DNA from 3 places in the Chryseobacterium cucumeris genome. Region 3 is predicted to be linked to each of the others. Evidence: riboswitches for the same ligand, from Rfam matches in the RefSeq annotation. Region 3 holds a riboswitch; each other region holds the start of a gene.
What was found. A riboswitch is a leader RNA that binds a small molecule or an ion and turns the genes downstream of it on or off. The one in region 3 is predicted to bind S-adenosylmethionine.
Positions count from the first base shown of each region.

Region 1: linked by a shared signal. The riboswitch ahead of JNG87_RS20670 (alpha/beta fold hydrolase) and the one ahead of JNG87_RS17435 (TonB-dependent receptor plug domain-containing protein) in region 3 are both predicted to bind S-adenosylmethionine.
Region 2: linked by a shared signal. The riboswitch ahead of JNG87_RS03135 (SusC/RagA family TonB-linked outer membrane protein) and the one ahead of JNG87_RS17435 (TonB-dependent receptor plug domain-containing protein) in region 3 are both predicted to bind S-adenosylmethionine.

Region 1 is NZ_CP068760.1:4,607,160-4,618,207, forward strand. It holds gene metF (methylenetetrahydrofolate reductase [NAD(P)H]) at 1-840, opposite strand, end outside; gene metH (methionine synthase) at 848-3,508, opposite strand; gene JNG87_RS20650 (fatty acid desaturase family protein) at 3,510-4,601, opposite strand; gene JNG87_RS20655 (homocysteine S-methyltransferase family protein) at 4,685-5,695, opposite strand; gene JNG87_RS20660 (O-succinylhomoserine sulfhydrylase) at 5,733-6,893, opposite strand; gene JNG87_RS20665 (ACT domain-containing protein) at 7,018-8,556, opposite strand; gene JNG87_RS20670 (alpha/beta fold hydrolase) at 8,562-9,500, opposite strand; SAM riboswitch class I at 9,561-9,668, opposite strand; gene JNG87_RS20675 (MGH1-like glycoside hydrolase domain-containing protein) at 9,857-11,048, shown strand, end outside.
Region 2 is NZ_CP068760.1:698,466-709,513, reverse strand. It holds gene bshC (bacillithiol biosynthesis cysteine-adding enzyme BshC) at 1-1,571, shown strand, start outside; gene JNG87_RS03165 (LysM peptidoglycan-binding domain-containing protein) at 1,610-3,580, shown strand; gene fabD (ACP S-malonyltransferase) at 3,651-4,526, shown strand; gene JNG87_RS03155 (GYDIA family GHMP kinase) at 4,537-5,442, shown strand; gene pckA (phosphoenolpyruvate carboxykinase (ATP)) at 5,570-7,186, shown strand; gene JNG87_RS03145 (hypothetical protein) at 7,237-7,674, opposite strand; gene JNG87_RS03140 (type II 3-dehydroquinate dehydratase) at 7,739-8,146, opposite strand; SAM riboswitch class I at 8,391-8,489, shown strand; gene JNG87_RS03135 (SusC/RagA family TonB-linked outer membrane protein) at 8,573-11,048, shown strand, end outside.
Region 3 is NZ_CP068760.1:3,904,097-3,915,144, forward strand. It holds gene JNG87_RS17425 (TonB-dependent receptor domain-containing protein) at 1-618, shown strand, start outside; gene JNG87_RS17430 (DUF5694 domain-containing protein) at 650-1,489, shown strand; gene JNG87_RS17435 (TonB-dependent receptor plug domain-containing protein) at 1,548-4,289, opposite strand; SAM-I-IV-variant riboswitch at 4,586-4,683, opposite strand; gene JNG87_RS17440 (outer membrane beta-barrel protein) at 4,801-7,026, shown strand; gene JNG87_RS17445 (HesA/MoeB/ThiF family protein) at 7,225-7,935, opposite strand; gene thiH (2-iminoacetate synthase ThiH) at 8,077-9,195, opposite strand; gene JNG87_RS17455 (thiazole synthase) at 9,204-9,980, opposite strand; gene JNG87_RS17460 (thiamine phosphate synthase) at 9,977-10,591, opposite strand; gene JNG87_RS17465 (hydroxymethylpyrimidine/phosphomethylpyrimidine kinase) at 10,596-11,048, opposite strand, start outside.

The sequences.
Region 1 (11,048 bases), 700 kb from region 3:
GATCTGTTTTACCGCTTCATTATTTTTTGCATTTTCCACCTCATTGATCAGTTCTTCAGGAAGATCTATTTTGAATACCTGTGGCAGGATTTTCAAGTGCTTCTTAGTGGCAATAGGTTTGATTCCCGGAATAATTGGAACCGTTATTCCCATTTCTCTTGCTTTCTGAACGAATTCAATATACTTTTTATTGTCAAAAAACATCTGGGTAACGATGTAATCTGCTCCGGCATCTACTTTTTGCTTCAGCCACTTCAGATCATAATTCATGGAGGGCGCTTCCATATGTTTTTCGGGATATCCAGCAACACCGATGCAGAATTTGTTCAGTTCATCACAAACCTGTTCTTCGTTATGAAGATATTTTCCTCTTCCCAGATCATTAATCTGATTGACAAGATCCATCGCACTGGCGTGCCCTCCCTGAGTAGGTTCAAAATATTGATGCCCTTTCATGGCATCTCCTCTTAAGGCCATTACATTATCTATTCCAAGGTACATACAATCTACCAGCAGATATTCTGTTTCTTCTTTTGTAAAACCTCCACAAAGAAGATGCGGCACTGTATCTACATTATATTTATGCTGGATGGCTGCACAAATTCCTAAGGTTCCGGGGCGCATTCTTGTAATACGACGCTCCATCAAGCCATTTCCTTTGTCCAGATAGATATATTCTTCTCTGGATGTGGTAACATCAATGAAAGGAGGTTTGAACTCCATCAACGGATCTATGTTTGTATAAAGATCTTCAATACCTATTCCCTTTTGTGGTGGAACAACTTCTAAGGAGAATAAAGTTTTTCCATTTGCATTTTTAATGTGTTCTGTTATCTTCATGTTAATGTTAATCTGCTAAATTGGGTGACAACCATTTTTTCGCTTCCTGGATGCTACAACCTCTTCTTGCTGCATAATCTTCAAGCTGGTCTTCTGTAATTTTTCCTAATCCGAAATATTTGGCATGCGGGCTTCCGAAATAATATCCGGAAACAGATGCTGTTGGGAACATGGCGAGACTTTCTGTAAGGAAAACCCCAGTATTCTCTTCTACTTTTAAAAGATCCCAGATGGTTTTCTTCTCCAGATGGTCCGGGCATGCCGGATATCCGGGAGCTGGACGGATTCCTTTATATTTTTCGGCAATAAGCTCTTCGTTGCTTAAGTTTTCCTGATTGGCATATCCCCAGTATTCTGTTCTGACTTTTTTATGTAAGAATTCGGCATAAGCTTCTGCAAAACGGTCTGCCAAAGCTTTGACCATGATAGAATTGTAATCGTCATTGGCTTTTTCGTATTCCGCAGACAGCTCATCGGTTCCAAATCCGGTGGTTACGCAGAATGCTCCCACATAATCGGTTTTTCCAGAGCTTTGAGGAGCAATGAAATCACTTAGCGCCAGATAGTCTTTTCCTTTTGATCTTTGAGCCTGTTGTCTTAGGGTTAAAAATTTAGCCTGCTCATTATTATTTTCATCAAAAATCAAAATATCATCAGATTCATTGGAATTGGCTTTAAAGATTCCGAAAATGGCTTTTGCTGTTAACAGTTTCTCATCCAGAATTCTATTCAAAATGACCTGAGCATCTTTGAATAGTTCTTTCGCCTGAACTCCTACCACCTCATCTTCCAGAATATTCGGGTATTTTCCATGAAGATCCCAGCTTCTGAAAAACGGAGACCAGTCGATGAAAGGAAGAAGTTCTCTCAGATCCTGATTTTCAATTACTTTTATTCCGAGATTATTCGGTGTGAAAATTTCTTCATTTTCCCAGTCAATTTTAAAGTGATTTTCCCTTGCTTCTTTGATTGAAACATAATCTTTATCCACCTGTCTGTTCAGAAATTTTTCTCTGAAGTCAGAGTAGTCGTTCTTTAAATCCGAAACATATTCTTTATTTCTGTCACCCAGCAATGAGCTTACAACGTTTACCGCTCTTGAAGCATCATTCACATGAACGACAGCATTTTTATATTTCAAATCGATTTTCACAGCAGTATGTGCCTTTGACGTTGTAGCACCGCCGATTAATAGAGGGAAATCCAAATTTTGTCTTTCCAATTCTGAAGCGATGTACACCATTTCATCCAAACTAGGGGTAATCAGTCCGCTTAGCCCAATAACATCTACTTTTTCTTCAATGGCAGTCTGAATAATCTTTTCGGCAGGAACCATTACTCCAAGGTCAACAATTTCATAGTTGTTACAACCTAAAACAACACTCACAATGTTTTTGCCGATATCATGAACATCTCCTTTTACGGTTGCCATTAAGATTTTTCCGTTGGCAGGTTTTGTTCCGTCTTTTTCTGCTTCAATGAAAGGCTGTAAATAAGCTACTGCCTTTTTCATTACCCTTGCGGATTTTACTACCTGTGGAAGGAACATTTTTCCACTTCCGAATAAATCGCCTACCACTCCCATACCTGTCATCAGGTTCACTTCGATGACGTGAAGCGGTCTTTCGGCCAATAGCCTTGCTTCTTCTACATCTTCTTCAATAAAACGGTCGATTCCTTTTACCAAAGCATGGGTAATCCTTTCCTGTAGAGGATTATTTCTCCACTCTAAGTCTTCAGTCTTTTCTTTTTTTACCGATTTATGTTTCTCAGAGTAATCTAAAAGCCTTTCGGTAGCATCTTCTCTTTTATCCAGGATGACATCTTCTACCAGCTCCAGCAATTCTTTATTGATTTCATCATAAACCTCCAGCATAGCCGGATTTACAATACCGATGTTCATTCCTGCCTGAATCGCGTGATAAAGGAAAACAGAATGCATGGCTTCTCTTACGGTATCATTTCCACGGAAGGAGAAGGAAACATTGCTCACGCCTCCACTCACGGATGCATAAGGAAGATTTTGTCTTACCCAGCGTGTAGCTTCAATAAAGTCGATGGCATTTCTTCTGTGCTCATCCATTCCAGTTGCCACCGGAAAGATATTTAAGTCGAAAATGATATCTTCTGCAGGGAAACCAATCTGGTTTACCAAAATATCATAGGAACGTTTTGAAATTTCAATTCTTCGTTCAAGATTGTCAGCCTGCCCTACCTCATCAAATGCCATTACAATGACAGCTGCACCGTACCTTTTGATGGCCTTGGCGTGTTTGATAAATTCTTCCTCGCCTTCTTTTAAGCTAATGGAATTCACAACACATTTTCCCTGAGCTACCTGAAGACCTGCTTCAAGGATCTCCCATTTGGAAGAATCTACCATAATCGGGATTCTTGCAATATCCGGTTCTGAGGCAATTAAGTTCAGGAATTTGATCATCGATGCTTTTCCATCGATCAAACCATCATCAAAGTTAACATCCAGAATCTGGGCACCTCCTTCTACCTGATGGCGGGCAATATCTAAGGCTTCTGAGAATTTCTCCTCTTTAATCAGTCTTAAAAACTTTTTGGATCCGGCAACATTTGTTCTTTCACCAACGTTGATGAAATTACTTTCCGGGGTTATGATAAGAGGCTCGAGGCCTGATAATCTTAAATACTTCATTTTATTCTTCTAAAATATAGTAGGCATTATTGGCATTCTGCTTCAATAAATCCCTATGCTTACTTAAAGCTGTAATCAGCGGAAATCTTTTGTATGCTAAACCATGTTCTTTAGCAAACTCCTCAATCTCCTCTGTAATTTCATTATAATACATATAACTGTAATTGGGAAACAGATGGTGAGCAACGTGAAAATTGAAATTTCCCAACACATTTCTTACCAACCAGTTATTTTCTTTGAGATCATTGGTTACTTCCAGCTGGTGACGAAGCCAGCTAAACGGCAGACCATTCTCTTTATTTAATTTTGGAAAGGCATTATCAGGAAGCGGATGCAAAGGCAGTAACACAAACAATGCAAAAATACTTGCTGAAATTACCTGTAAAAACCACGCTCCTAAAGCCAATCCTATTGATACTTTAAAGAACACCACAGGAACCACAATCTGATAAAAGAAATAGAACAGCTTATAGCTTATCATTTTTACTTTTTCAATGGTGGGAATTTTTCCCTGGGTTTTTAAAATCACTCTTTCTTTATCAAAGAAGTCTCTGAAGTCTCTTATAAACATCCAGTTGAACAAATACAACGGATATACTAAAAAGAAAAACTTATCCTGATACTTCTGTATACCTTTCGCTTTGATCCACGGTACGATTAAAAGCAGTCCGCTCTGTTCGATATCCGTGTCCCATCCATCTACATTAGGATAGGCGTGATGGCTTGCGATATGTCTTTTTTTCCAGATATAGGAGTTGGCACCTATAAAATCAAAAATGTGCAGAATCAGCCCATTGAGTCTTTTACTCTTATAAATGTTATTATGGGCTGCTTCGTGGATTAAGTTTAAATAAATTAAAACCAGAGAGATTCCCATTAAAACAAAACTCAGAATATAGATCCAGTGTTTTTCAGCATTCAAAAGAGCCAGAACATATAATCCCAGATAGATCATCGGCAGAATAACTGCTTTAATCTGAATATAGATGTCCCTGTTTTCAGAAATCCCTTCCACCCTTTGGTTTACTTTCTTCCTCAACTCATTAAAAAGCTTAACATCTTCTGAATCTTTTAAGTAAATCGGCTTTTCCATTACATTAAATTTTGTGGTTTATTTAAAGATAATATTTATAACCGAGCCTTCATTCTTGATTTTAATTAAAAAAATCTATCAAATCAGACAAATTCTTTCAATTTTCTAGGCGGATAATCTTTCACCAGATCTGCAATCGCCCTGATATGCTCAGGGGTAGTTCCGCAGCATCCTCCAATAATATTGATTAATCCTTTTTCTACATATTCTTTAATCTGCCTTGCCATGTCCTCAGGAGTTTCGTCATATTTTCCGAAAGCATTTGGTAAACCGGCATTCGGGTATGCTGAAACATAGAATTCTGAATTATGAGCCAGTGTTTCAAGATAAGGAGTCAGCTGATCTGCTCCCAATGCACAGTTGAAACCTACGCTTAGTAAATTCAGGTGGGAAACTGAGATCAGAAAAGCTTCTGCGGTCTGTCCGCTCAATGTTCTTCCTGAAGCATCTGTAATAGTTCCTGAAACCATGATCGGGATCTTAATTCCTCTTTCATCCTGCAGTTCATCAATCGCAAATAAAGCTGCTTTCGCATTCAAGGTATCAAAGATGGTTTCTACCAGAAGAATATCTGAACCTCCATCCAGCAAAGCTTCACATTGCTGTTTGTAAGCTACTCTCAATTCTTCAAAGGTGATGGCTCTGTATCCCGGATCATTCACATCAGGGCTTAAACTTGCTGTTCTGTTTGTAGGTCCGATAGATCCTGCTACAAATCTCGGTTTGTCCGGATTTTTTGCGGTGTACTCGTCACAGGCTTTTCTTGCAATCTTTGCAGATTCATAATTCAGATCATATACAAGATCTTCCATATGATAATCTGCCATCGCAATCGTAGTTCCTGAGAACGTATTGGTTTCAATGATGTCTGCTCCGGCTTCCAGATATTTCTTGTGAACTTCTTCAATCGCCTGCGGCTGTGTAAGAGAAAGGAGGTCATTATTTCCTTTTACCGGATGTTCCCAGTCTTTGAAACGCTCTCCACGATAATCTTCTTCTTCGAATTTGTATCTCTGAAGCATGGTACCCATCGCTCCGTCAAGAATTAAAATTCTTTCGGATAAAGCTTTATATAATTGTTCTGAATTTTTCATTTTAATCTATTTTGGCTAAAACCAGTTGCTATTTGAATTAATCCAAAGCTTGTTTTAAATCTGCAATGATATCTTCTACATTTTCCAGTCCTACTGAGCAACGTACCAGTCCTGCAGTAATCCCTACTTCATTTCTTTCTTCGTCTGATAATTTGGAATGCGTTGTAGAAGCCGGATGCGTAACGATCGTTCTTGTATCACCTAGATTAGCAGACAATGAACACATTTGTATCTTATCTAAAAAGTTTCTTCCTCCTTCTATTCCCCCTTTTATTTCAAACGCCACAATATTTCCTCCGAGTTTCATCTGCTTTTTGGCGACTTCATAACTAGGATGGGATTTCAGGAATGGATATTTTACCAGTTCAACATTTGGATGACTTTCTAAAAACTCAGCTACCTTCAATGCATTCTCACAATGCTTTTCTATACGGATCGCCAATGTTTCTAAACTTTTTGATAATACCCAGGCATTAAAAGGAGACAATGCAGGACCTGTATTTCTTGCGAAAAGATAAATTTCTCTGATCAGGTCTTCTTTTCCTACTGCGATTCCTCCTAAAACTCTCCCCTGTCCGTCAATCAGTTTCGTTGCTGAGTGTACCACAATATCGGCACCATATTTGATAGGCTGCTGAAGGTAAGGTGTTGCAAAACAATTATCTACAACAAATATAAGATTATGCTTTTTGGCGATCTGACCGAAAAACTCAAGATCCAGAATTTCAATAGCGGGATTGGTAGGAGTTTCAAGGTATAAGATCTTTGTATTAGGTTTGATGTATTGCTCCACATTCGCTGCATCTTCTGCTTTGAAATAAGAGGTTTCAATATTCCATTTCGGGAAATATTTGGTAAACAAAGTGTGGGTAGACCCGAATACTGACTGGCAGCTCACAATATGATCTCCAGCGTTTAGCAATGCTGCAAATGTTGAATAGATGGCTGCCATTCCTGTTGCAAAGGCATATCCTGCTTCTGCACCTTCCATTTTAGCGATCTTATCTGTAAACTCGGTTACGTTTGGATTAGAGAAACGGCTGTATAAGTTTTTTGGTTTTTCTTCTGCAAAGCTTGCTCTCATATCCTCCGCATCCTGAAATATAAAGCTGGAGGTAAGATAGAGCGGCGTAGAATGCTCATCAAACTGAGTTCTTTCCGTCTGGGTTCTTATTGCTGATGTTTCAAAATTTTCCATATAGTTTTAATTAATTTACCAAAATAGCAGTCTAACAATGTACCAATTAAAATCTTCGCTTTGCTCAGAATAACGACACCAATTATTGGTAAACTGGTACATTATTAGATTGTTACATTAAATATTATTTTGTTTCACTTACTCTTAAAATATCTCCGAATACTCCTCTTGCGGTTACCTTTGCACCAGCTCCGGCTCCCATAATCACGATTGGATTTTCTCCATAGCTTTCTGTGTAGATTTCAAAGATGGAGTCTGAACCTTTCAGTTGTCCCAATGCTGAAGTTGCAGGAACAGAAACCAGTTTTACATCCAGTTCACCTTTATCTTTCTGTAAATCTCCGTGCAGATCACCTACATATCTCAATACATGTCCAGGTTCCTGGTTTTCTTTTATTTTCTGGTATTCTTCGTCAAGCTCCTCTAGTCTTGAAAGGAATTCTGATTTTGAAACTTCAAGTAAATTTTCAGGAACCAGATTTTGAATGCTGATATCATCAAATTCATTGATTAAGTCTAATTCTCTTGCCAGAATCAATAATTTTCTTGCTACATCGTTTCCTGAAAGGTCTTCTCTTGGATCAGGTTCGGTGTATCCTTTTTCCAAAGCTTCATTGATGATGGTTGAAAATTTATCATCTCTTAAAGAAAAATTGTTGAAAACATAGCTCAGTGTTCCTGAGAATACGCCTTTAATTCTTGTGATATTTTCTCCTGAAAGGTGTAGTAACTTGATGGTATCAATTAACGGTAATCCTGCTCCTACATTGGTTTCATACAAATACCGTCTGTTGTTTTTATTCAACGTATATCTTAGTTTTCTGTATTCTTCAATCGGAAGGGTATTGAAAATTTTGTTGGAAGAAACCAGATCAAACCCGTTTTCTGCCAAAGCGTGATAGTTTTTAACAAAATCCTTGCTTGCAGTGTTATCCACAACAATCAGGTTCTCCAGTTGATTTTCATTAGAGAAATTAATCAGTTCTTCCACGTTTGACGGATGCTCTGCTGTTAAAACCTCATCATTCCAATGGGCATCAAATCCTTTTTTGTTGAAGGCAATTTTCTTTGAATTGGCTACCGCAACTACTTTAAGGTCTATTTTTTTACGTTTTTTAATTTCTTCTGCAGATTCAAGTACCTGTTCTATCAAGGTTTTTCCTACATTTCCATGGCCAATAATGGCCAGATGAACGGTTTTCGGTTTTTTGAAAATTTCAGATTCTATGATGTTTCTTGTTTTTTCATCCTGTGAAGACGTCACTACGATATTGACTCTGTTTTCTCCTGCTACCTGGTTCAAAAGCAATGGAAAAACATTATTTCTTGCCAGCTCAGCAAAGACTTTATTAAAATCTTCTGCTACAAAACCAATGACAGAAACATTATTGATACTATAGATCTGGGAAACTTTTCCTGACTTTCTTTCTGCTTCAAATTCATCGATAAGACAAGCCACTGCCTTCTCTGCATCATTTTCATGAACCAGGATAGAAATTCCGTTTTCTACGGCCTGCTGAGAGATTACTCCTACACTGATACGCGCCAAAGTAAGCGCTTTAAAAATTCGTCCGTCAATCCCGATTTCTCCCAGGAAATCTTCTCCTTCAAATTTAACGATTGATCTGTTCTTCAAAAATTTTATTTCGTTAGCATTTTTCATTACTTCTATAAAATGTTTTTAATGATATTATTTAATTGTTGATATTCCATTAGGAAGGCATCATGCCCGTGTATAGATTGGATCTCGTGATAAGAAACATCTTTATTTTTCTCTTTTAAGTTTTCAAAACACATTCGGATTTCAGAAGCCGGGAAAAATAAATCTGTATCTACGGAGATCATGTGCATTCGTGCCTGTATGTTCTCCAGTGCTGTATCAGCAGCATTTATATTCATCAAGAGATGATTCATCAATTTGTAAGCTTTTAAACTAAATCTTTCGTTTAGTGCATTACCATGATAAACCAGCCAGTCTTCTGATTCCAGGCGTTGTTTGTCCTGATTATATTGGTTTTGAAATCTGTCATTGAGCGACTGCGGTGTTCTGTAGCACAACATGGCATGAATTCTTGCTTTCTGTAATGGTTCTTCCTTATCATTTAATAAAAATTTCTGAACCAGACACTGTGCATGAAGCCAGTCGTGTGTTCTGTAATCGCAGGCAATAGGAATAAAAATCTCAGCAAGATCCGGCTGCTGGGCAAGCATTTCCCAGGCAATACCTCCTCCCAGAGAGCCTCCTATAATGGCATATAAATTTTTGATCTGTAAAACTTCAAGTCCTTTCAGAAATATCGCAGCGATATCTGAAGGAGTAAAGTCTTCATAATCTTCAATTAAAAAATCGTCGTATCCGTTTCCTGGTATATTGAAGCACAGAACGGTATATTGATCGGTATCAACAATCTGATTTTTTCCCACCAGCTGTTTCCACCAGCCTTTTTCTCCGGATACGTTTGAATTTCCGGTAAGAGCATGATTGATTAAGACAACAGGGGCTGTAAACAGATCTTTCCCAAAAAGCTGATAGCTTAATGAGATATGGTATTCCTTTTGGGAATGAGTTTGATACGTAAGATTAATATAGTTTAGTTCTGTTTTCAATTCTATTAAATTTTAATACAATTGAAAATGCCACAGGAAATGGCTGAAAAGAACTTCAGTAAGTTATCTGTCCAAAATTATTTTGGTAGAACGTAGCACCTTCTTTACTTGCGCAAAGGGTTGCTAAGGTTTCATAGGGTCTAATCCCTCAACCTTTCTTGATAACATTTTCAATATTTGAATGAACGAATGGTGCAAAGGTAGTTCTTTTCTTTTAATTTCAAAAAAAAATTATTTTAATATTTAAAAAAGCCCTTAAATACAAGTATTCCAAGAGTATATTAATAATTATTCAGATGAAAAAAATTGGAATTACTTCTCAAAAAAACTAACTTCGTATGGAAAAGTGATGAGATATGACCGCCGAAAAAGATAGATTACAAGATACCAAATGGAAAAACTGGGGACCTTATGTAAGCAACCGGCAGTGGGGAAATGTACGCGAAGATTATAGCCCGAACGGGAATGCCTGGAATTTTACCAACCATAATAATGCAGAAAGCTATGCCTACCGTTGGGGTGAAGAAGGTATTGCCGGAATTTCTGATGTAAAGCAGCTTTTATGTTTTGCTTTTTCGTTCTGGAACAAGAAAGACAAAATGGTAAAGGAACGATTCTTTGGTTTGAGCAATCCTCAGGGTAATCATGGGGAAGACATCAAAGAAATCTTTTATTATCTGGATAATACACCTACTCATAGTTATATGAAAATGGTTTATAAATATCCCATCAATGAATTTCCTTACGATGAACTTGTTGCAGAAAACGGAAGACGCAGTAAAAAGGAACCGGAATATGAAATTTTCGATACCGGAATTTTCGATAATGATGAATATTTTGATATTTTCATTGAATATTGCAAGGCCGATCACAATGATATTCTTGCCAGAGTAACGGTCTGTAACCGAAGTCAGCATGAAGCACCTATTCTGGTAGCGCCTACTGTATGGTTCAGAAACAACTGGAAATGGGGATACAACACCTATAAGGCAGAGCTTAATGCTTCTCATGACGGAAGTATCAATATTGGACACGACAGTATCTCCATTAAAAAACTTTATTCCCGAAATACCAATGCACAAAGCGTATTTTGTGATAATGAAACCAATACTTCTAAGCTTTACGGAGCTCCTGCAGGTGAAAATACATATTTCAAAGATGGCATCAATCATTTTATTACCCACCAGGCAAATACGATTAATCCCGCAAAGAAAGGGACAAAAGCTTCTTTCCTGATCGATGAGCTTATCGGAGCCGGAGAATCAAAGGTTTTTGATTTCAGATTATGTCCTGAGGAAAATGATAATCCTTTTGAAAACTTTGATGAAATTTTCAATACCCGGCAGGCTGAAGCTGAAGAGTTTTATCAGGAAATTCAGAATGATACCGTTAACGAAGATGAGAGAAATGTACAGAGACAGGCTTTTGCAGGACTTCTCTGGAATAAGCAGTTCTATCATTATAATATCGGAAAATGGCTGAAAGGTGATCCCAACTTTGAAGCCCCAAGAAATTTCAATGAATATGTAAGAAATACGGAATGGAATC
Region 2 (11,048 bases), 1.6 Mb from region 3:
AAATATCATTTAACGATATAGAAAGTATTCCTCAGCTGGTAAAAGATTTTTTACATCAGAAAATTGAGGGTTTTGAAAATAACACATTTTCCTTAGAGCATTTCAGACAGCAGATTCATCTGAAGAAAGATTCTTTCACATCAGAGAAAAGAAATATTTTGGCTGATGTATTTGAAAGTCAGCTTGCAAGTCTTACTCTTTCTTCAAAGCAGAAAGAAAATCTTGAAAGTATTAAACAGCCAAACACGTTCACTATTACAACGGGGCATCAGCTGAACCTGTTTTCCGGACCTGTTTTCTTTGTATATAAAATTCTTCAGACAATAAAGACATGCACCTATCTGAAAGAAAATTTTCCGGATTTTAATTTTGTTCCGGTATATTGGATGGCTTCGGAGGATCATGATTTTGCAGAGATCAACCATTTTAAAACTGAAAATAACTATTACGAAACTAACGGAAAATCCGGCGGCCCGGTAGGACGAATTGAAATCAGTGATACCTATTTTATTTCTGAATTTGAAAAAGAATTTAAAGATTCTGTTTTCGGGACAGAGCTGATTTTAATGATGAAGGAAGCTTATAAAGCAGGAAACACCTTAACGGAAGCCATTAAGATTCTTGTCAACCGTCTTTTTTCAGAATTCGGACTTTTGATTCTGGATGGAGATTCTAAGGAACTTAAAAAACAGATGAAGGAGATTTTTGAAGATGAACTTCTTCATTTCAGCTTACAGAAAACTTCTGAAGATAAAGTCAAGTTTCTGACAGAGAAATATGGAAAGGTTCAGGTAAACCCTCGTGAAATTAACCTTTTCTATCTTTCTGACACCAGAGACAGAATTGAATTTAATGGTCAGAAGTATATCATTGTGGATAAGACCATCCAGTTTACAGAAGAAGAGATTCTGGCTGAACTGGAAAATCATCCTGAAAAATTCAGTCCGAATGCATTAATGCGTCCGGTTTATCAGGAAAACGTACTTCCTAATCTGGCTTATATTGGTGGAAATGCAGAAATCATGTACTGGCTGGAACTGAAGGATTATTTCTCAAAAATCAATATTCCTTTTCCTATCCTGATTCCAAGAAATTCTATGCTTTTTCTGAAAGAAAAAACCTTAGGGAAAATAAAAAAGCTTGATCTTAAAATAGAAGATTTTTTCCAAAATTTCACGGTACTTACGAATCGGAAGATTTTAAAAGATAATCCTGTTCTACAATTGCTGGAAGAAAAAGAAGAAGTATTGATCAGCAATTTTTCTGCGTTGAAAGCTTCTGCGGAAACCACAGAGAAATCTTTCGGTAATATGGTAAAGGCAGAAGAAGTACGACAGCTGAAATCATTTAAAAGAATGAAAAAACGACTGCTTCATGCTGAAAAAATAAAACAGAATGAATTGCTGGAAAGACTTGAAAATCTGTTTTTAGATGTTCATCCCGCAAAAACATGGCAGGAGAGGGTATATAACTTTAGTGTATTCTTTTCAGATTATGGCTATTCGTGGCTTGAAAATTGTTTGGAAGAAATGGTGGTTCAAGATTCAAAATTAATAATTGTTGCCATTTAATTTTAAAGAAGTATTTTTGTAAATTATAATTATCGAATATGATAAAGAGGTTTTTTATTCTATCCAGTTTATGTATGGTTTTGGGAGTTTCAGCCCAGAAATCACATACGGTTGTGCAAGGTGACAATCCTTACAACATTGCCAAAAAGTATGGAATGACTATAGATGAATTGCTGAAGCTAAACCCAAAACATAAAGATGGCAAACTGGCGATCGGAGATGTTTTAACGATAAAATCAGAAAAAGCAGCCACTCCGGCTGTAACAAAAACAGCTCCTGCAGGAAAAGTAACTTCAAATACAGGTGCTTCTTCTCTGGGTAAAATTGTTTTACTGCCAAAGCAAACCATCTATGGTATTACAAAACAATACAGAATTTCCGAAACTGATTTAAGAAAACTGAATCCTGAACTGGATTCTCACATGAAAATCGGAGACGAAATCACATTACCTCTTGCCAGTATAAAAAAATATGGTGGCGAGCAACAGGCTGTAACAGCAGAAAAACATGCTGAAACTCCTGTAGAAAAAGTAACAGCAACTGCTGCTACATCTACATCTGCTACCACTGCTGCTGCAGAAGGAGAATCTTATGTGATTCAGGCGAAAGATAATTATTACAGAATTACAAAACAGTTTGGCATCAGCCAGCAGGATCTTTATGCTTTAAATCCGGGATTGGAAGAAAAAGGACTGAAACCTGGTGATACCATAACAATAAAAAGATCCAATAACAATAATACTGATACTGTTGCTGAAACTTCAAATCCAAAAGCAAAAATGGATTCAGGCAACGAAAAATCAACCGCTGCCTCCACTGTTGCTGCAGGTGATGATTATGTTACCTACACAGTTCAGCAGGGAGATACAGTGTTCTCTATTGTTAATAAATTCGGTGTTTCTATTGATGAGCTTATTGCTCTTAACCCGGATCTTTCACATGGTCTGAAAACCGGAATGGTTTTAAAAATCAAAAAGCAGGATGCTGCATACATAAAGAAGAATGGTGATGCTTTAAGCGTTATCCTGATGCTTCCTTTCGGGTACAGCACCAATGAAACCCAGTACAGAGGAATGGCACTTGACTTTTTGACAGGAGCTAAACTTGCTATTGAAAGAAATGCAAGAGGAGGACAAAAATTAGATATTAAAATCGTGGATTCAGGGAATGAAGCTTCGTTCAAAAACTCTTTGACGCAGATCAACCCTGATAATACAGATCTTATTATCGGACCTTTCTTCAAATCCAATGTAATAGATGTTCTTGATTTTACCAAAAATCAGAAAATCCCGATTGTAGCACCATTTGCCAACTCTCCGGAACTCTATAACTACAGTAACCTTATTATTGTAGAAACCAACAATCAGACCTATGCTGATAAGATTGTAGAAGAAGTAAAAGCAGTGTATTCAGATCAGAAAATATATATAGTGGCAGATGCTAAAAAAGAAGATGCCAACTATATTAAAGCCGGACTTGAAAAAGCGGTGAAAAATCCTAATATCATTATTGTTAATTCGTCGGCAGATATTCAACCGGATCAGAATATGATGACAGGACAGTCTGCACCGGTTATTGCTATTTTAGCAAATGATGATAATACTGCAGGAGATGCTTTTGCCAACAGAATAATTGCAATGTCTAAAGAAGTTCAGGGAATAAAAGCCTTCAGTATGTTCTATTCTCCTGTTTTCGAGAAGAAAGTGGATGAGCTGAGCCAGGCAAGTCTTGTATATCTGATGGATAGAAAGATCAATACAGACGGAAGCTTTGAGAAAGAAATTCTGGCTGCTTATAAAAGCAAATACTGCAAAACTCCACCAAAATATGCTATTGTAGGTTTTGATGTGGTAAATGACATGTTAACCAGAGAGAATAAAAAAGGAGAGATCTTTAAACAAATGAATAAAGTTCAGACTCAGCTTGCGACCAAATTTGAGTTTGTAAAATCTAAAGCTAACGGTGCTTATGTAAATACAGGTTACAGAGTAATCAGGTTAGTACCATAAATGATTTATAGCACTTAAAACGAATATTGTTAACATTATAGTTATATTTGCATAATATTTAATTCAATACATGAAAGCACTTGTATTTCCAGGGCAGGGTTCTCAGTTCGTAGGAATGGGAAAAGAATTGTATGATTCTAGAAAAGATATTAAAGATCTGATGGAATCTGCCAATGAAATTTTAGGTTTCGACATTCTTTCCATTATGTTTAACGGTACGGATGCGGATCTTAAGAAAACAGAGGTTACCCAGCCTTCAATATTTATACATTCAGTAGCAGCATTAAAAGCCGTAAATGGTCTTGGTGCTGAAATGGTAGCAGGACACTCTTTGGGAGAGTTCTCAGCTTTGGTTGCCAACGGAGTTTTATCCTTTGATGACGGTTTGAAATTAGTTTCTGAAAGAGCGAAAGCGATGCAGGAAGCTTGTGACGCCAATCCAAGTTCTATGGCTGCAATCTTAGGATTGGATGATGCCAAGGTTGAAGAAATCTGTGCACAAATTAGCGGGGTTGTTGTTCCTGCCAACTATAACTGTCCGGGACAATTGGTTATTTCAGGGGAAACTCCTGCAGTAGAAGAAGCGTGTATAAAGCTGAAAGAAGCAGGCGCTAAAAGAGCATTGCTGTTACCGGTAAACGGAGCTTTCCACTCACCATTGATGCAGCCTGCACAGGAGAGACTGGCAGCAGCTATCGAAAAGACAAAATTCAGAAAAGCAACTATTCCTGTATACCAGAATATCACGACAACAGCGGTAACCAATCCTGATGAGATCAAACAAAACCTGATCGCTCAGCTTACCGGTCCAGTAAAATGGACACAGTCTGTTCAGAATATGATTAAAGATGGCGCCTCTAACTTTGTGGAAGTAGGACCAGGAAAAACCCTTCAGGGATTGATCAAAAAAATTGACGGATCGGTAGAAGCTACTTCTGCAATCTAAATAAAAAAATATGAGCGCGATCTTTTCACCGGGCAAGCTTATGCTTACTTCAGAATATTTCGCAATCGATGGAGCTCTTGTCTTAGCGGTACCTACCAGGCTGGGACAAGAGTTTTTCTTTGAAGAAAAAGAAGATGGAAAATCTCTTATTCTTTGGGAAGCCTATCATCAGAATACATTATGGTTAAAAGCTGTCATTGATTATAAAAACTGGCAGATCTTAGAAACCAATATTCCGTCAAGCGCTGAGTTTATTACCAAAACATTACAAAATGTTCAGCTGCTTTCTGACAGTAAATTCAAAACAGACCTTACTTATTATTTAAAAACAAATCTTCAGTTTCCTGCGGATTATGGGCTTGGGAGCAGTTCCACCCTGATGAATAACCTGGCGGAATGGGCTGAAATAGATCCTTTTCATCTTAACACCATCAGTTTGGGAGGCAGTGGATATGACATTGCAGTTGCAAAAGAAAAGTCCGCAGTGCTTTTCCAAAGTAAACCTGAGATAAAATATGAGAAAGTAGATTTTAATCCGTCCTTTAAAAATGAACTGATTTTTATTCATTTAAATCAGAAGCAGGATAGCAGAGAAGGAATCAATTTTTACAAATCAAAAAAGAAGTCTCCGGAACTGGTTGGTGAATTTTCGGATATCACAAAGAAAATTATGTTATGCGATGAATTGGAAAATTTTTCTGAACTAATGGTGATTCATGAGCGAAAAATTGCCGATTTTCTTGAAATACTCACAGTTAAAGAAAAATTTTTCTCAGATTGCCCTTCATTTGTCAAAAGTTTAGGCGCATGGGGTGGAGATTTTGTGATGAGTGCCAAATTTGGGGACTATAAGAACTATTTTTGGGAGAAAGGTTTTACAACTGTTTTTGAATGGGAAAATATAATTGGTTTATAATCAATACATTACAATCCTGTTTTTTTATTTGCCATTCTGACTTATATCAGTATATTTAAACCACCTTTAACAAATAATTAATATTATTTTTGTTGAAAGCAATAAAGAAATAGAAAATATAAGTAAAATGAAAAACACTAAAATCATCCAGGATTTAGAGAAATTAGGGATTAAAGGAAACTATGAAGTAGTGTATAATCCTTCTTATGAAGAATTATATCAGGCTGAAGTTTCTCCTGAAAATCAGGGGTTTGAGAAAGCTGAGCTTACAGAATCAGGCGCAGTATCAGTAAAAACAGGAATTTTCACAGGTCGTTCACCTAAAGACAGATATATTGTTCAGGATGATATTACAAGAGATACAATTTTCTGGGATGGTAAAGTAAACTTACCTACAACAGCAGAAATTTTCGGGTCTTGTAAAGAACTAGTGCTGAACCAGCTTGCCGGATCTAAAAAGATTTATGTAGTAGATACATTCTGCGGAACGAATGCGGATACGAGACTTAAAGTAAGATTTATCGTTGAAGTAGCATGGCAGGCACATTTTGTTACTAATATGTTCATTCGTCCTTCTCACTATGAGCTTGAAAACTTTGGCGAGCCGGATTTCACAGTAATCAACGGATCAAAAACTACCAACCCGAACTGGGAAGCTCAGGGATTAAATTCTGAGAACTTCATCATGTTCAACCTTACTGAAAAACTACAGATCATCGGAGGTACATGGTATGGAGGTGAGATGAAGAAAGGGATGTTCGCTATGATGAACTACTATCTTCCATTAAAAGGGATGGCTTCAATGCACTGTTCTGCAAACGTAGGAGAAAAAGGTGATGTAGCTTTATTCTTTGGTCTTTCAGGAACTGGTAAAACAACTTTATCAGCAGATCCTAAAAGATACCTTATCGGTGACGATGAGCACGGATGGGATAATAACGGAGTATTCAACTATGAAGGCGGATGCTACGCTAAAGTTATCGACTTATCTGCAGAAAAAGAACCGGATATCTTTGCTGCCATCAAGAGAGATGCACTTCTTGAAAACGTTGTTGTTAACAATGGAGTAGCGGATTATACAGACGGATCTATCACTGAGAACACAAGAGTTTCTTATCCGATTTATCATATCAACAAAATTGTATTGCCTTCCAAAGCAGGTCATGCCAAAAAGATCGTTTATCTTTCAGCAGATGCATTCGGAGTACTTCCTCCGGTTTCTATCCTGAATGAAGATCAGGCTCAATACCACTTCCTTTGCGGTTATACATCAAAATTAGCAGGAACTGAAAGGGGAATTACTGAACCTCAGCCATCTTTCTCTCCTGCATTTGGTGAAGCGTTCCTTACATTGCACCCAACAATGTATTCTAAAACATTAATCGGTAAAATGAAGGAGCACGGAGCTAAAGCTTATCTGGTGAACACAGGTTGGAATGGTACCGGAAAGAGAATTTCTCTGAAAGATACCAGAGCAATCATTGATGCCATCATTGACGGTTCTATTGACAATGCTCCTAAAACTCAGGTTCCGATCATGAACCTTGAAATTCCTACTGAATTGCCAAACGTTTCTACAGGTATTCTAGATCCTAGAGATACTTATGAGAACGCTTCAGAATGGGAAGAAAAAGCAAAAGATCTTGCTTCAAGATATATCAAGAACTTTGAGCAGTACTGTGATACTGAAGAAGGTAAAAAATTAGTAGCTTCAGGACCTCAATTGCAGGAACAGACTATCTAATAGTTATCTATTAACATATAAAAAGCCTCATCACTGATGAGGCTTTCTTATTAGTATTTTTTACAACTTTCAATCAATTCATTCTGTTCATCCAGTTTCAGGACTGTTGATTTGATTGATTCTTCAGTCAGATATTTTATAATCATAAAATGCTTTGAAGAAAAGTAAGACTTTCCGTCCAATATTTTATCTAAATACTTTGGAGTAGTGAAGGTCATCCAATATTTTGTTTTGTCAGAAAATTCAATGGTGACTTCTATAGCAGATTCAGTATCCTCTACTATTTCATCATCAATATGAATGGAAATAATTTCCGGTTCTTTCTCCAAGCAGAAATAAAACTTAGAATACCATCTGAGCTTACCTTCATCATTCCAGATTCTTATATTTTCAGCATTTATTTCTTCAACGATATAAGATTTTCTTTTTGTTAATTGCCCGGAATATATGCCAATACTTTTACAGTAAATCTTATCCTTTATCTTCATAAATTATTTTTCATAATCATCTTTGAAAATCTGTGAAATCCGTTGTTAAATAAAAAAGTATAAGTTATTTTAAACTTAATAAGGCCAACCGATACCCATCCATTCCAAAGCCTGATAAGACTGCATCCGTATTAGCTGCTGTTACAGATTTCTGTCTGAATTCCTCTCTTTTATAGATATTGCTGATATGAACTTCTACTTTAGGTTTTCTGATATTTTTTAAACAGTCTGCAATCGCATATGAATAGTGAGTATAAGCCCCGGGATTGATCACTACTGCATCGAAGTCATCCTCCTGAAGCCTGTTAATAAGCTCGCCTTCAATATTAGACTGGTAATATTTTATATCATGAGCCTGAAACTCGGATTTCAAATTTTCCAAATAACTTTCCATAGAAACATTTCCATAGATTTCCGGTTCTCTTGTGCCTAAAAGATTGAGATTAGGCCCGTTGATGATTAAAACTCTCATACCATAAAATTAAAAACTTTTTTTAATTAATGGCCAAAAATTTCAATGTGATGTAGATTTGTTTCAATTGAGTTTTTAACAATGATATTTGTCATATTTAAATAAATGATAAAGCTTGCAACTCCTTATTGTTATGGCTTTTATTAAAATTTTATGTTAATTATTAAAAATTTATCATGAAAAAATAATAAGTCTACTTGTTTTGTAGACTAAAAGTTTTTAGCTTTGCAACCATATTTCGATCGGCTTATAAAGAAAGATGGAGGGAACTGACCCTGTGAAGTCTTAACAACCTACCCTTAGGGCAAGGTGTTACGTTCAGCCTTTTAAGGAAAAATAAGCATTTGGTTTATCGTATTTATCGATGCCCTTTGCTGACTTTTCTGCAAAGGGTTAAATTTTAATATATGATAAATAAAATTGATTATGATTAGTAAAAATTTATTTAATTCTAAAGCCTGGATACCTCCGGTTGCGGCTTTTTTTCTGGGAGTCACCAGTGTAAGTGCACAGAATTCCAGACTGAAAAAAGATAGTCTTCATGAAAAGGAGCTTGATGAAGTCGTAGTGGTAGCTTACGGAAAAGCAAAAAGAAACAGCTATACCGGTTCTGTAGCCACCATTTCCAGTGATAAAATCAATAACAGACCTGTAACCAATATTACCAAAGCATTGGAAGGGCAGGTTGCAGGGATTCAGACCACCAGTGCCTCAGGGCAGCCGGGTGCGGTTTCTACTATCAGAATCAGAGGAATCGGTTCCATCAGTGCTTCCAGTGATCCTTTATACGTAGTAGACGGAATTCCTTTTGACGGAAATATTAACTCTATCAGCCCAAGTGATATTGAATCCATCAGTGTTTTGAAAGACGCTACAGCAAGTGCCTTGTATGGTTCAAGAGGAGCCAACGGGATTATTATCATCACTACAAAATCAGGGAAAAAAGGAGAAGCCAGAGTTAATTTTAATATCAGCCAGGGATTCTCCGGAAGAGCTGTCAAAGATTACGAACAGGTAAACACAGATCAGTACTTTCAATTATACTGGGAAGCATTAAGAAACGGATATCAGTCCGGTAAAGTTTCTTCTCAGCAGGCTGCTCAGATGGCAACAGATAATCTTGTTTCTAATCTTGGAATTAACCCATATGGAACTGCTTATCCAAAACCGGTGGGAACAGATGGAAAATTATTGTCAGGGGCATCACCACTCTGGAATGACGACTGGAGAGATATTTTACAGAGAGTGGCATCAAGAAACCAGGTGGATCTTGATATCAGCGGAGGAAGTGAGAAAAGTAATTACTTCTTTTCCCTTGGTTATCTGGACGACAAAGGTATGGCCATTGAATCTGGTTTTAAAAGATATAATACCAGGCTGAAAATTAATTCCGAAGTTAAAAAATGGCTGAATGTTGGAGTCAACTTAAGCTATACGAACAGTATTCAGCAGGCGCCTACTTCTTCGGATTCAAAAGCGAGTAATATCATCAATGCGGCAAGGTTCATTCCTTCATTCTATCCTTATTATGAAAGAAATGCAGACGGCACTTACGTTTTGGATGCCGACGGAAATCCGATCTATGATTTTGGAAAATACAGGCCTACGAATGCACTTCAGAACCAAAATGCGGCTGCAACCCTGCCATTGGACAAAAACGAAAATAAAGAAGATAACTTTTCAGGAAAAGGATTCATGGAATTCACCTTCTTGCCGGAGTTAAAATTCAAGACAAGCTTCTCTGTTGATCTGGTGAATTATAACGGACATTATTATTCAAATCCATTACTTGGTCAAGGTGCGGAAATCGGAGGTTCGGTGACGAAGACCAATACCAGAACACTTTCCTATACAACCAGCAATATTCTGACGTATGATAAAAAGTTTGGAAAGCATCATGTTAATGCATTAGCAGGACATGAATTCTATAAATACGATTATCAGACGATTTCAGGAACGAGAAGTCAGTTTTCACTGCCTTATTACTATGAGCCGGATGCTGCTTCTCTGCTGGGAAGTTTCAGTGGAAACAGTAATAAATTAAGCTTATTGAGTTTCCTTGGAAAAGTAGAGTATGACTACAATAATACTTACTTCTTATCTGCATCGGGAAGAGCAGACAGTTCTTCAAGATTTGCGAAAGATAACAGATGGGGCAGATTCTGGTCAGTGGGAGGTTCATGGAAAATTTCGAATGAGGAATTTATTAAAAGCCTGAATGTTTTCAATCAGTTGACATTGCGTGCCAGCTATGGAGGACAGGGAAATGATAAATTACTTAGACCTAACGGGCAGCCGCTTTATTATGCTTATCAGGAGCTGTACAGATTTATCAGCCTTGGCGGAGAACCTGGAACAACATTGGAGAAAACGTCTACCAATAATGTAAAATGGGAAACCAACCTTAACTTAAATGTGGGATTGGAATTCGCGATTCTGAATAACCGGGTTAAAGGGAATATCGAATATTTCAAAAGAAAAAGCCAGGATCTTCTGTTTAATATGCCGGTGGCACCATCGCTGGGAATCAGTGATTATCCTGCCAATATCGGAACCATTCAGAATACAGGATTTGAATTTTCATTATTTACAACACCGGTTAAGAATGATAATTTCCAGTGGAATGTAGATGTGAACTTAAGTACTTTAAACAATAAAGTCACAAAATTACCTGGCGGTTCTCTTGTAGTAGGAACCAAGCTGTTAACGGTTGGAGGTTCTGTGTACGATTTCTTTATTCCTGAATGGGTTGGAGTAGATCCAAGCAATGGAAAGCCATTGTGGAAAACAGTTTCTACTGATGCCAGCGGAAACTCAGTGGAAGGAACAACTTCAGAATATTCAAAAGCGACAAAACTATTGCAAGGTTCTGCATTGCCTAAACTGACAGGTGGAATCAGCA
Region 3 (11,048 bases):
ATGTTTAAAAGTAAGTTTTCGGCTAATCTTTACTACCAGAGAACAACAAATAACTTTGACCAGATCACATTCCTGACCGGAATTAACCTCATCAGTACGTTTGAGAATTACTATAATCAGGATAATTATGGTATCAATCTGAATTACACAGATACTTTCTTTAAAATCTGGGAAAGCAATATTTCGACTTCGTTCAGTTATAATGAGACTCAGATTACAAGGTTCAATCTGGTTCCTAAAAACGGACAGTCGTTTTATTACTCCCTCAATAATACATTCCAGCTCAATAAGGCTAAAACGTTCATGCTATTTGTCAACTACTGGCATCATCTTCCTTCCCGTGACGGATATACCGCTGTAAGGAACAGAGCAAGCCTTGATGCCGGAATAAAGGTGAGCTTTGTGGAAAAAGCACTTCAGGTAAATCTTTCGGTGAGTGATATTTTTAAGCAGTCCGGATATAAGGGAGATATGTATTTTACAGATAATACACAGTCATTCAACAACTATTGGGATGCCCGAAGAATGACACTCAGCGTTACCTATAATTTGGGGAACCAGAAAATCAAATCCAATAACAGAGCGGTGAATTTCGAAGAGAAAAACCGTGCACAATAATAATGTAACAGTAATTTAAAAAAATAAACTCATGAAAACCTTTATTTATATTTTTCTTGTATGCCTTTCTACATCAGTATTCGCTCAAAAAAAGCCTTCAGATTATTTTAAAAATCCAAAGACGAAAGTTTTGGTGGTAGGCTCCTTTCATTTTGATTATCCAAATCTGGATGCCCATAAAACCAATAAGGAAGATCAGGTAGATGTACTTTCTCCTGAAACAGCAAAAGAGGTTACAGAACTGGTAGAATATATCAAAAGATTTAAGCCGACAAAGATTGCAATTGAGGCCTGGCCGGGCTGGAACGCCAATCAAAAGCTGAAGGAATACAGCGAAGGCAAACACCGTGACAAAAGAGATGAGCGTTATCAGCTTGCTATGAGAATAGCCAGTGAACTCAAAATAACTGAATTATTCAGCATTGACGCAGAATCTATTCTGGATGACCTTGAAAAACATTTTGGGAAAACTGATTCTGCATTTTTTAAAAACCTCAGCAAGGATTATGATTTCAGAAGTGATGACCCGATCTCCCAACAGTTTATTGCCTTCTACAAGAGTTCTGAGCCTAAAAATTTTAAATCTCTTCTGGACACTTTTACTTATATGAATTCCAAAGAAAGCCATCAGTACGGATACGGGGCTTATCTTAGCGGTGACTTTACACTAAGAGAATATGACGGCGCCGATATGCTCGCTCTTTACTGGTACAGCAGAAACCTGAGAATGTTCCGCAATATTCAAAACATTCCTCACAACGGAGAAGACAGAATTCTTGTCATTGCAGGAAATGGACATGCAGCAGTACTTAGACAACTTTTTACCTCTTCCGCAGAATATGAATTCATTGAATTTTCTTCACTGAAATAAATAAAAAGACAGAGATTCAGTCTCTGTCTTTTTTTTAATCAAAACTTCAGTCTTTATATTAGAAGCTGAATTCAATTCTTGCAAACAAGAACCTTCCGCCTATACCATACTGGGAAACCTGTCTGGAATAGACAAACTGGTTATCTGCTGTTAATGAACTTATTGCGGGGCTTTTAGAAGGCAATATATTAAAGATATTATTACTTCCTACGGTTGCTGAAATATTTTTATTAAAATTATAGCCTACTGATAGGTCTGTTATCACGCGGCGGTTAAGGACGAAATGCTCTGTACTTCCTGTTACACCATCAAAGTTAGCATCCACAACATCTGCATCGGTCACTTTACCAAAGAAAGAATTACGCAGTACGAAAGTAAATCCGGAAGCTCTTACCGTATTGCCTAATGTAGCTTTTACACGGGGTACAGCTTCTTCAAAATAGATTCTGTTCGGTTCTGAGAAATAATTATTGATCTGACTTACCAATTTAGGAGACGCGTGGATATCCCCGATTCTTTTAGTCTGATTAAAATTGATTCCCAGATTATTCTCCAGGGAAATTCCGGATGAGATTTTTGAGTTCTGGGAAATGGTGATATCAAGGCCTTTTGTCTGAGAATCTACTGCATTGGCAAAAAAGTTGGCAGCGCTGGCTCTTGCAAGATCAAAAGCATCCTGTAGAACGGCCTGATCCGAGCCAGGAGTAAAATTACCATCAGGGCGATAGAAGAGATCGGTCAGTACGACTCTGTCTTTAATCTTTATTAAATAAGCATCCGCTGTGAAAGTAAGGCTTAATGCCGGAATCTTCCAGGTAATTCCTGTACTGTAGGATTGTGAGGTTTCCTGTTTTAATTTTGGAATACCCAATGCCTGTGCAGCCTCAGAATTATTTCTGAAAGTACCTACCTGCGTTGTCTTCCCCTGCTGAATCAGCGTAGAAGTAGAACTGTAATAGATTTGTGCTAATGAAGGCGCTCTGAACCCAGTAGAAACAGCTCCTCTCCAGTTGAGATTGGAAGCCAGTTTTACATTGGTTGCCACCTTATAATTGAATGTAGATCCGAAATCTGAATAATTCTCATACCGTACAGCTCCTTCCAATAACCATCTATCGGTAATTTCCAGTTCTGCATCAGCATAAGCTGCAATACTGTTTCTGTTTCCGGAAACTGCATTTTCAGGACTGAATCCCGGAAAGACCTGAGCTCCTGCGGGTCTTACACTTTCAAAAAAATCGGTTACTTTTTCATTTTCAGGGGTTTTGGCTGTTACTACCCGGCCATAGATATCGTAGGAAGCATAAGAGTTTTCCTTTCCTGCATTTACTTTATAATTTTCATGCCGGTATTCACCACCAAACGCAATGTTCAACCCTTTCAGAACATCATATTTCTTAGAGAAATCAAGGTTGACGGTATTTTGTGAGAATTCAGATCCTCCGGCATCAAAGGTTCTTGGAGAACTATCTGTAAGTGATGCATTAAAAGTATTGACAACACCAAAACCGAAAACATTTTTCCCGAATGTATTACTGAAATCCACATTCCAGCCATCCCATTTTCCTTTAATTCCGGCAGCAAGGGAATAATCATTTACAGTGGCTTCAATCTGAGGCAGATATCCGTTGGGAGTAACTGCATTAATATTCCTTTCATTGTTCGGAAGCCTGTAAAATCCTCCTGCATTTCCAAGACGGTAGCTGTAGCCTCCAAATGAATAAACCTTCCATTCGTCATTCACAGGAATTTCAGAGTTGAAGAAGAGCTGTCCGGACTGCAGTTTAGACTGCCCTGCTCTCAAACTGAAATCTTTTCTCTCCAATCCTCTGTAATTAAGCTCCTCAGAGGTAAAATCTTTACCCAATATTTTTTGAAGCTCAGAAATGCTGTTTGCCCCGGAAATCTGAGATTGAAAATCAGGTGCAAAATATCCAACCTTAGTTGCATACTGTTTAATGGTATTGATGATTTGCTGAGTATTGGAAGTATTGGTAATGTTTTTATACAAGCCGTCAATATTCACTCCATCCTGTAATGCCCGGTAATTAATGGCATTATAGGCGTTGAAAATATCTCCTTCCCTCACTCCTGCTCTGGAATAAGGATCACGGTATTGGGCGGAACCGGTAATATTAAAAAATCCGGATTTCCCTACTTTAGTGCCATAATTAAGGTCTACAGAAACAGTCTGTCCGTCTACCCCTCCGGAGAAATTATTGGCAACAGGTGAAGCATATCCCCCTAAGAATACCTGTCCGGAAAATCCCAGCCTTTTTTTCAGTCCGAGGTTTAGCACCCCCGCAATGGCATCAGATCCATACTGGGCAGCAGCTCCATCCCTTAAAACTTCTATTTTTTCCAATGCAAAAGCAGGAATAGCATTAAGGTCGGTTCCCACAGAACCTCTTCCCGGCGTAAGGGTAACATTAATCAGTGAAGACTGATACCTTCTTTTTCCGTTGAGTAATACCAAAACCTGATCCGGTCCTAATCCTCTCAACAGTGCCGGATCCACAAAATCAGTTCCGTCATTTACAGTATGTGATGTGGATGAAAATGAGGGTACGATATAGTTTAAAGCCTGGCTGATATTATTCGTCGGGCTCTGTTTTAAAATTTTAGATATATTAATGATGTCCACCGGAACAGGAGTATCGGTCAAAGATCTTCCGGAACCCCTTGATCCAAGGATAACCACATCTTCTATTTTCTTCGATTGTAAAGTGTCCGTCTGTGCGTAATAAAATGAAGAAATAAGCACGAAAGGAATAAAAATTCTTTTTTTGAAATTATGCATGTTTGTTGTGTACTTTTTTGTTGATGAAATTTGTTTTTTAAGCAATACAAATCCTGTAGCCCTAAATTGTAAGGTTACCATAGAATTCGAAATGTTTGTATTATTTTTTAGAAATAGAAAAGGCTAGAAGCAACAACACATGCGCATGTAGAAATGGCATGAGAACATATCAGAGTAATGAAGGCTCACTTCATGATCTGAAGAATAAAAAATTACTGATGGAATGTGATTTCCCTTGTCTTTAAACATTTGATTTTAACTTTAAAACAAAAATTCAAGATGGGAGTAATGATAGAATGATAAACATTTTTTCCAGAAGATCCGGCTTATCGATTGCAGCACCTTGCTTGTTTTTGCAGGTTGCTATCCCATCTAGAGATTCTTGATAATTACCTGGCAAAGATATAATTATTTCCGAAATAAAAAAAATTTAGCCTAAATTTTCGATTTTCAACATTTTAGCGTAACAAATTATCTTTTTCAGCGTCTAACCGGATAACAGTAAAACATTATGAAAAAAACAATTTTCGCTTTATCCTTGCTAAGCTCTGTTTTTGTTTTTTCACAAGAAAAAAATAATAAACCACAGGAAAAGCAAATTGAAGGCGTAGTCATCACCAAAACTAAAAAAGCCGTTGAACAAAAAGCAGACCGTACTATTTTTGATTTTTCTGAGCAGCCTCAGCTGAATAACGGAAACGTTCTGGAAGGAATAAAGAAACTTCCGGGGCTTGTATCTACCGATATTGCAGGGATGATGTATCAGGGAAAAATGCTGGAAGTATATCTTAACGGAAGACCTCTGAACATCACTTCCAATGAATTGAACTCCTTCCTTGAAGGGATGCCGGCCAATTCCGTAGAAAGAATTGAAGTGATCACGCAGCCAGGTGCTGAGTTTCCGGCAACTTCCGGAGGTGCCATCATGAATATCATCACCAACAAAAATGCAAATAAATATTTAACCGCTACGTATTCAGGGAATTATTCTTTTACAAATTACGACAAGTATAGAAGCAGAACGACCAACTCCGTTAATTTAAATGCCAGAAATAAATATTTCGGATGGCAGCTGAATGTTGGGCAGAATTACCGTGAAAGTATGCTGAATGGCCAGCAGGATGAGCTTCTAACAAGCCATACCGATAGATACGCACGCGGATATTTTGCAAAATCCGGATTGACTTTTGATTTAGGGCAGGACAGGTTATTATTGAACTACGATATTTATCACAACAATAATGACAACTATACTTTAAGTGACGGGCATGGAGATTTACCATTCAAGAGAAACCCGAAAGATTTACAAGAAGCTTTTTATACTTCTTCTGACGTTGCCCATACCAATAATTTAAGACAGGAAGCGGTTGTAACCTATCAGAAGCGTTTTGCTGACAAATCTCAAAAACTGGATTTCCAGTTTGGGTATACGAGATCAGACAGCAAATTTTCTCAGGATAATTACTTCCAGGATGGGACATTTGTAGCTTATCCCAATGAACCTCTTGATAGCCCTACCAATGGATTAAAAGATATTCTGAATAATAAATCTGTGATGAATATTGCCAACTTTAAAGTAGATTATGCACAGCCGATCAAACTTCTTGATGGTGGGAAAGTAAGTTTTGGAGGATTATATGAAAGGCAGGATTATGATACAGAAAGTTTTGGACTGACCAATCTTGAATATCAGAGACAGACTGCTTCAACGTATTTAGAGTTCCAGGCTAAACTGAAAAAGTTTGATTTCACGTTGGGATCCCGTGCTGAAAATTATGATATTTCAGGGATAACAAGGTATTTTGATAAAGATACAAAACTGGTGGAAGCTGAGTTGATTCCTTTTAATAAGTTTAAGCTGTTCCCGAACGCAAGTGTACAGTATAACATGATGAATCAGGTTTATATTGCCGCGAATTACAACAGAAAAATCAGTCTGCCAAGTATTTCTGCCCTGAACCCGAATAACGTAACATTCTCCGGACCTAGTACAGAAGTAAATGGTAACCCGAATCTACAGCCTACTATTTTTGATAATTATGAATTGAAAATATCAGCTTTTGACTATGCGTTTATCGGGTATAGCGTAAGCTCGGCAAGCAATCAGGTAGCACAGATCATCCGAAAAGACGGAAGGAAACTCTTCAATGAGCAGGTGAATATTTCCAATATGAAAATTCACAATTTCAACGTGGGGCTACCGGTTCCTTTTATGATTTTCAGTAAGCCTTTGAGTGAAATCATGAAGTTTAATTTCAATCCGGATAAAATTAACTTCATGTACTTATATGCAGGATATCAGAAGCATGAAATTGATAATCTGAACAATAAAGGGTTCTGGATTTTTAATATCATGACTCAGATTATTTTGCCTAAAGACATCAAACTGACAGCCAATTACAGCTATCTGACTCCAAAGGCAGGATATTTCTACTTTACTGCAGAGAAACCGTTCAACAACTCTTTTGATATTACATTGACGAAGAAGTTTATGAACAACCGTCTGACACTTTCGGTTTTTGCAAACGATATTTTCAACGGACAGGTGATGCAGGTACGTTCTAATCCACCATCAGGAAATCCGGTGATGATCTACAGCAAATACGACACAAGAAATTTCGGACTTTCCATCAATTATAAAATTCCGACGAGAAATAAATTGGCGAAAGAAGATCCGAATATTTTAAATCAGACCAAAAAAGAAGATACCGGGGGTGTAATGCAGCAGGCACAATAATCCTTCTTTATAATAGATAAATAAAAACAGGTGGTAAAAAAAATGATTATCACCTGTTTTTTTATATAAATTTTGGATAACGCCAATGGATCGTTTTATACAAGTAAGACGGGCTAAAGCCCGCCCCTATTGATATGTATTGCTAATAAAATGGTGTTATTTGTGAAAACATTTGTGACATTAGTGTTTACATTTACATCAGAAATCTACCGTCTGAAATCTCCAGCTCAGTGTGTCTACCAATGTCAGCTGATTCAAACTTACCGGAAGATCTGTTATGATTTTTAAGGTCTGAAGTGCCATCATACTTCCTATCATTCCGGGGAGAGCACCCAATACACCAAGGCTGTCACAATCCGGAAGATCTTCATCAAAGGGCGGTTCCGGGAAAATATCTCTTAAGTTTTTACTTCCGTTATGATTAAACACAGCAACTTGTCCTGAGAATCCTAAGATACTTCCGTAAACCAAAGTTTTTTGTAATTGCACACAGGTGTCATTCACCAGATATCTTGTTGAAAAGTTATCTGAGCCATCAACAATAACATCATATTGAGACAGAATTACCTCTGCATTATTTTCATTGATTTTTTCTTCAATACCGATGAATGTAATCTGGTGATTGAGTTCTCCAACAAAGGTTTCAGCACTTTTCACTTTGGATAACCCTACTCTGTTTTCGGTATGGATAATCTGCCGGTTCAGATTGTGAAGTTCAACCTCATCAAAATCTGCAACACCTAAAGTCCCTACTCCTGCAGCAGCCAGATATTGAATAACAGGACTTCCCAAACCTCCTGCCCCAATGACAAGAACTTTGGATGAACTTATTTTCTTTTGTCCTTCCAATCCTATTTCTTCAATAAATATCTGCCGGCTGTACCGTGAAAAATGATCTTCTTTTTTCATACTTTATGATAATTTAGCCATTAAGTTTCTTTAGTTATTTTAGGAAAGTTAAGCTTCGTTTTAAAAAGATACTATCTTAAAAATCTCCGATTTTTATTAATTCAACTTCACTCCTTCAAAATCCTTAATGGCTTTAAAATTTTAAAATCCATTATATACGGAATCCCAATCTTTCATCACAGGATCATAACCTGCTTTTTTAATCATGATTTTAATTTCATCCATACTTCGCTCGTCACTGGTTTCAAACTGTTCCAGAGATTCTTTATCCACCGCATATCCTCCAGGGTTTGTTTTTGAACCTGCACTCATAGCAGTTGCTCCCAGAGAGACAATATTATTTCTGAAGACTTCATTTTCTCTGGTAGATATGGAAATCTCAAGGTCTTCATTCCAGATTCTGTAAGCACAGATCAGCTGAAGAAGATCTTTGTCTTCCATGATAAAATTGGGTTCAATAATTCCTTCAGCAGGTCTGAGCCTTGGAAAGGAAACAGAAAACTTACTTTTCCAGTACTGTTTCTGAAGATAATCGATGTGTAAGGCATTGAAGAAGCTATCTACTCTCCAATCTTCAAGCCCAAGCAGGACTCCCAGCCCGATCTTATGAATTCCTGCTCTACCTATCCTGTCGGGAGTTTCCAGACGAAAATGGAAATTTGATTTTTTACCTTTCGGATGGTATTCTCTGTAGACATCCTGATGATAGGTTTCCTGATAGACCAATACGGAATGTACCCCTTCTTCATGAAGCAGTTTGTATTCATCTTCCATTAAAGGCTGAACTTCGATGGAAATGTTGGAAAAATGTGGCTTTAACTTACGTACAGTATTCTGAAAGTAAGGAACTCCCACTATTTTATTGGCTTCACCACTTACCAGCAATACATGGTTTACTCCAATTGATTTCAGGACTGATGCTTCAATCATCAACTCCATATCAGAAAGGGTTTTCCTTTTCAGATTGTTATCAAGACTGAATCCGCAGTAGGTACAGATATTCTGGCATTCATTGCTGAGATACAGTGGTGCATACAACTGAATGGTTTTTCCGAAACGTTTCTGGGTAAGTGCCCTCGTCATCACTGCCATCATTTCGAGTTCCTGAGAAGCGGCTGGCGACAGAAGATTAAGGAAATCATCAATCGTTTTGTTTTTCTTCTGAAGACTGTATCTTACATCGGCCAGACTTACATTTTCAAGCTTATTCTTTACCTCATCCCACTGGTAGTTTTCAAAAACATCTTTAAAGCTTTTCATAATCCTGATTATTCAAATAAAAACGAAGTCAGCGGACTTGAAGCTTCAGCATGACTTGAAATGGCTCCCAACCCTGACTCAAAAGCTCTTCTTCCGGCAATCACTCCTTCTTTAAAAGCGACAGCCATATTCAACGGATTTCTGGCTACAGCAATGGCAGTATTCACCAAAACGGCGTCAGCCCCCATTTCCATGGCTTTTGCGGCATCTGAAGGTGCCCCGATTCCGGCATCTACCACTACAGGAACGTTGCTCTGGCTGATGATTATTTCAAGAAAATCCTGTGTTTTTAGTCCTTTATTCGTTCCAATAGGCGCTCCCAATGGCATTACCACTGCGGTTCCTGCATCTTCAAGTCTTTTGCACAGAACCGGATCGGCATGAATGTAAGGCATTACAACAAATCCTAATTTCGCCAGTTCTTCAGTGGCATATAAGGTTTCAATGGGGTCCGGCAGTAAATATTTCGGATCGGGATGAATTTCTAGTTTTACCCAGTTGGTTTCCAGTGCTTCTCTGGCTAATTGAGCTGCCAATACGGCTTCTTTGGCAGTTCTGGCTCCGGAAGTATTAGGAAGAAGATGAACATGGGTTTCTTTTAATGAGTCAAGCAGGTCATCTTCATTGGATTGGGCATCAATCCTTTTCAGCGCCATCGTTACCATATTGCTTTCTGATGCGATAACAGACTGCACCATATCTCTCATACTTCCGAATTTTCCTGTCCCTAAAAACAGTCTGGATTCAAAAATTCTTCCTGCTATTTCTAATTTCTGATTGTTCATATCATTACTTTTTTTAATTCGTTAATAATAGCGGGCTGCCTGGTAATAATTCCTGAAACAGCAACGCCATAAATCCCGATTTCCTGTAGCGGTAAAATATCTTCAGGATTAACGCTCCCGATGGCAAATATTTTAGGGATCTCTATTGATTTATCTTTTAACCCGTCAATGATATGCCGGTATCCTTCAAATCCAAGGACAGGACTTAACTTTTCTTTCGTGGTGGTAAATCTCAATGGTCCCAAACCAATATAATCACACGATTCTTTGATTCTCCTGATCACATCTGAAAGGGTATTAGCTGTCCCGCCAATAATTTTGTTTTTTCCAAGAATCAGTCTTGCTTCATCGACAGAACAGTCATCCAATCCTAAATGTACTCCGTCAGCATCTATTTCTTTAGCGATCTGTACATGGTCATTGATGATACAAACCGACTGATATGCTGAGCAAAGCTGTTTTGAAATTTCACAAAGACTGATTAATTCATTTTCAGGCGCATTTTTCCATCGAACCTGTACCCATTTGATTCCATTATCCAAAGCGTTACGGATATGCTTTTCCTGTTCCTGTATTGTATTTCCCTGTGATATGTATTGTAATTTTTCCATGTTTTTATGAATGCGTTCCCAGTAAAGAGGAATTGCTTTTTAAAAATTTTTCGATGTATAATTTTCCATTCCAGCAGGCCGTTTCCATATTTTTCCCCTTCGCAAGTTCTGCTGTAATGGCTGAGGATAAAACACAGCCGGAACCATGCTTTGGAAAATAGGTTGTATTCCTTTCGGCTGGAGCTAAAAGAATCTCTTTTCCGTTTTCAACTAAAATATCTGTGCCCAAATGATCTTCTCTATGTCCTCCTTTGATCAGCAATGCGCATTGATGAGTATCAGGTAACAGATGATTTCCCTTTAAAACACTGTATTCGTTATAATTAGGTGTAATCAAACTGAGTTTATGAACAATTTTTTTTAATTGATGAAGAGTTTCAAGATCAAAAAAATTAAAGTCCGAAGTGCTTTTCAGAATGGGATCCCAAACGATTTTCACTTCAGAATTATTCTTTTG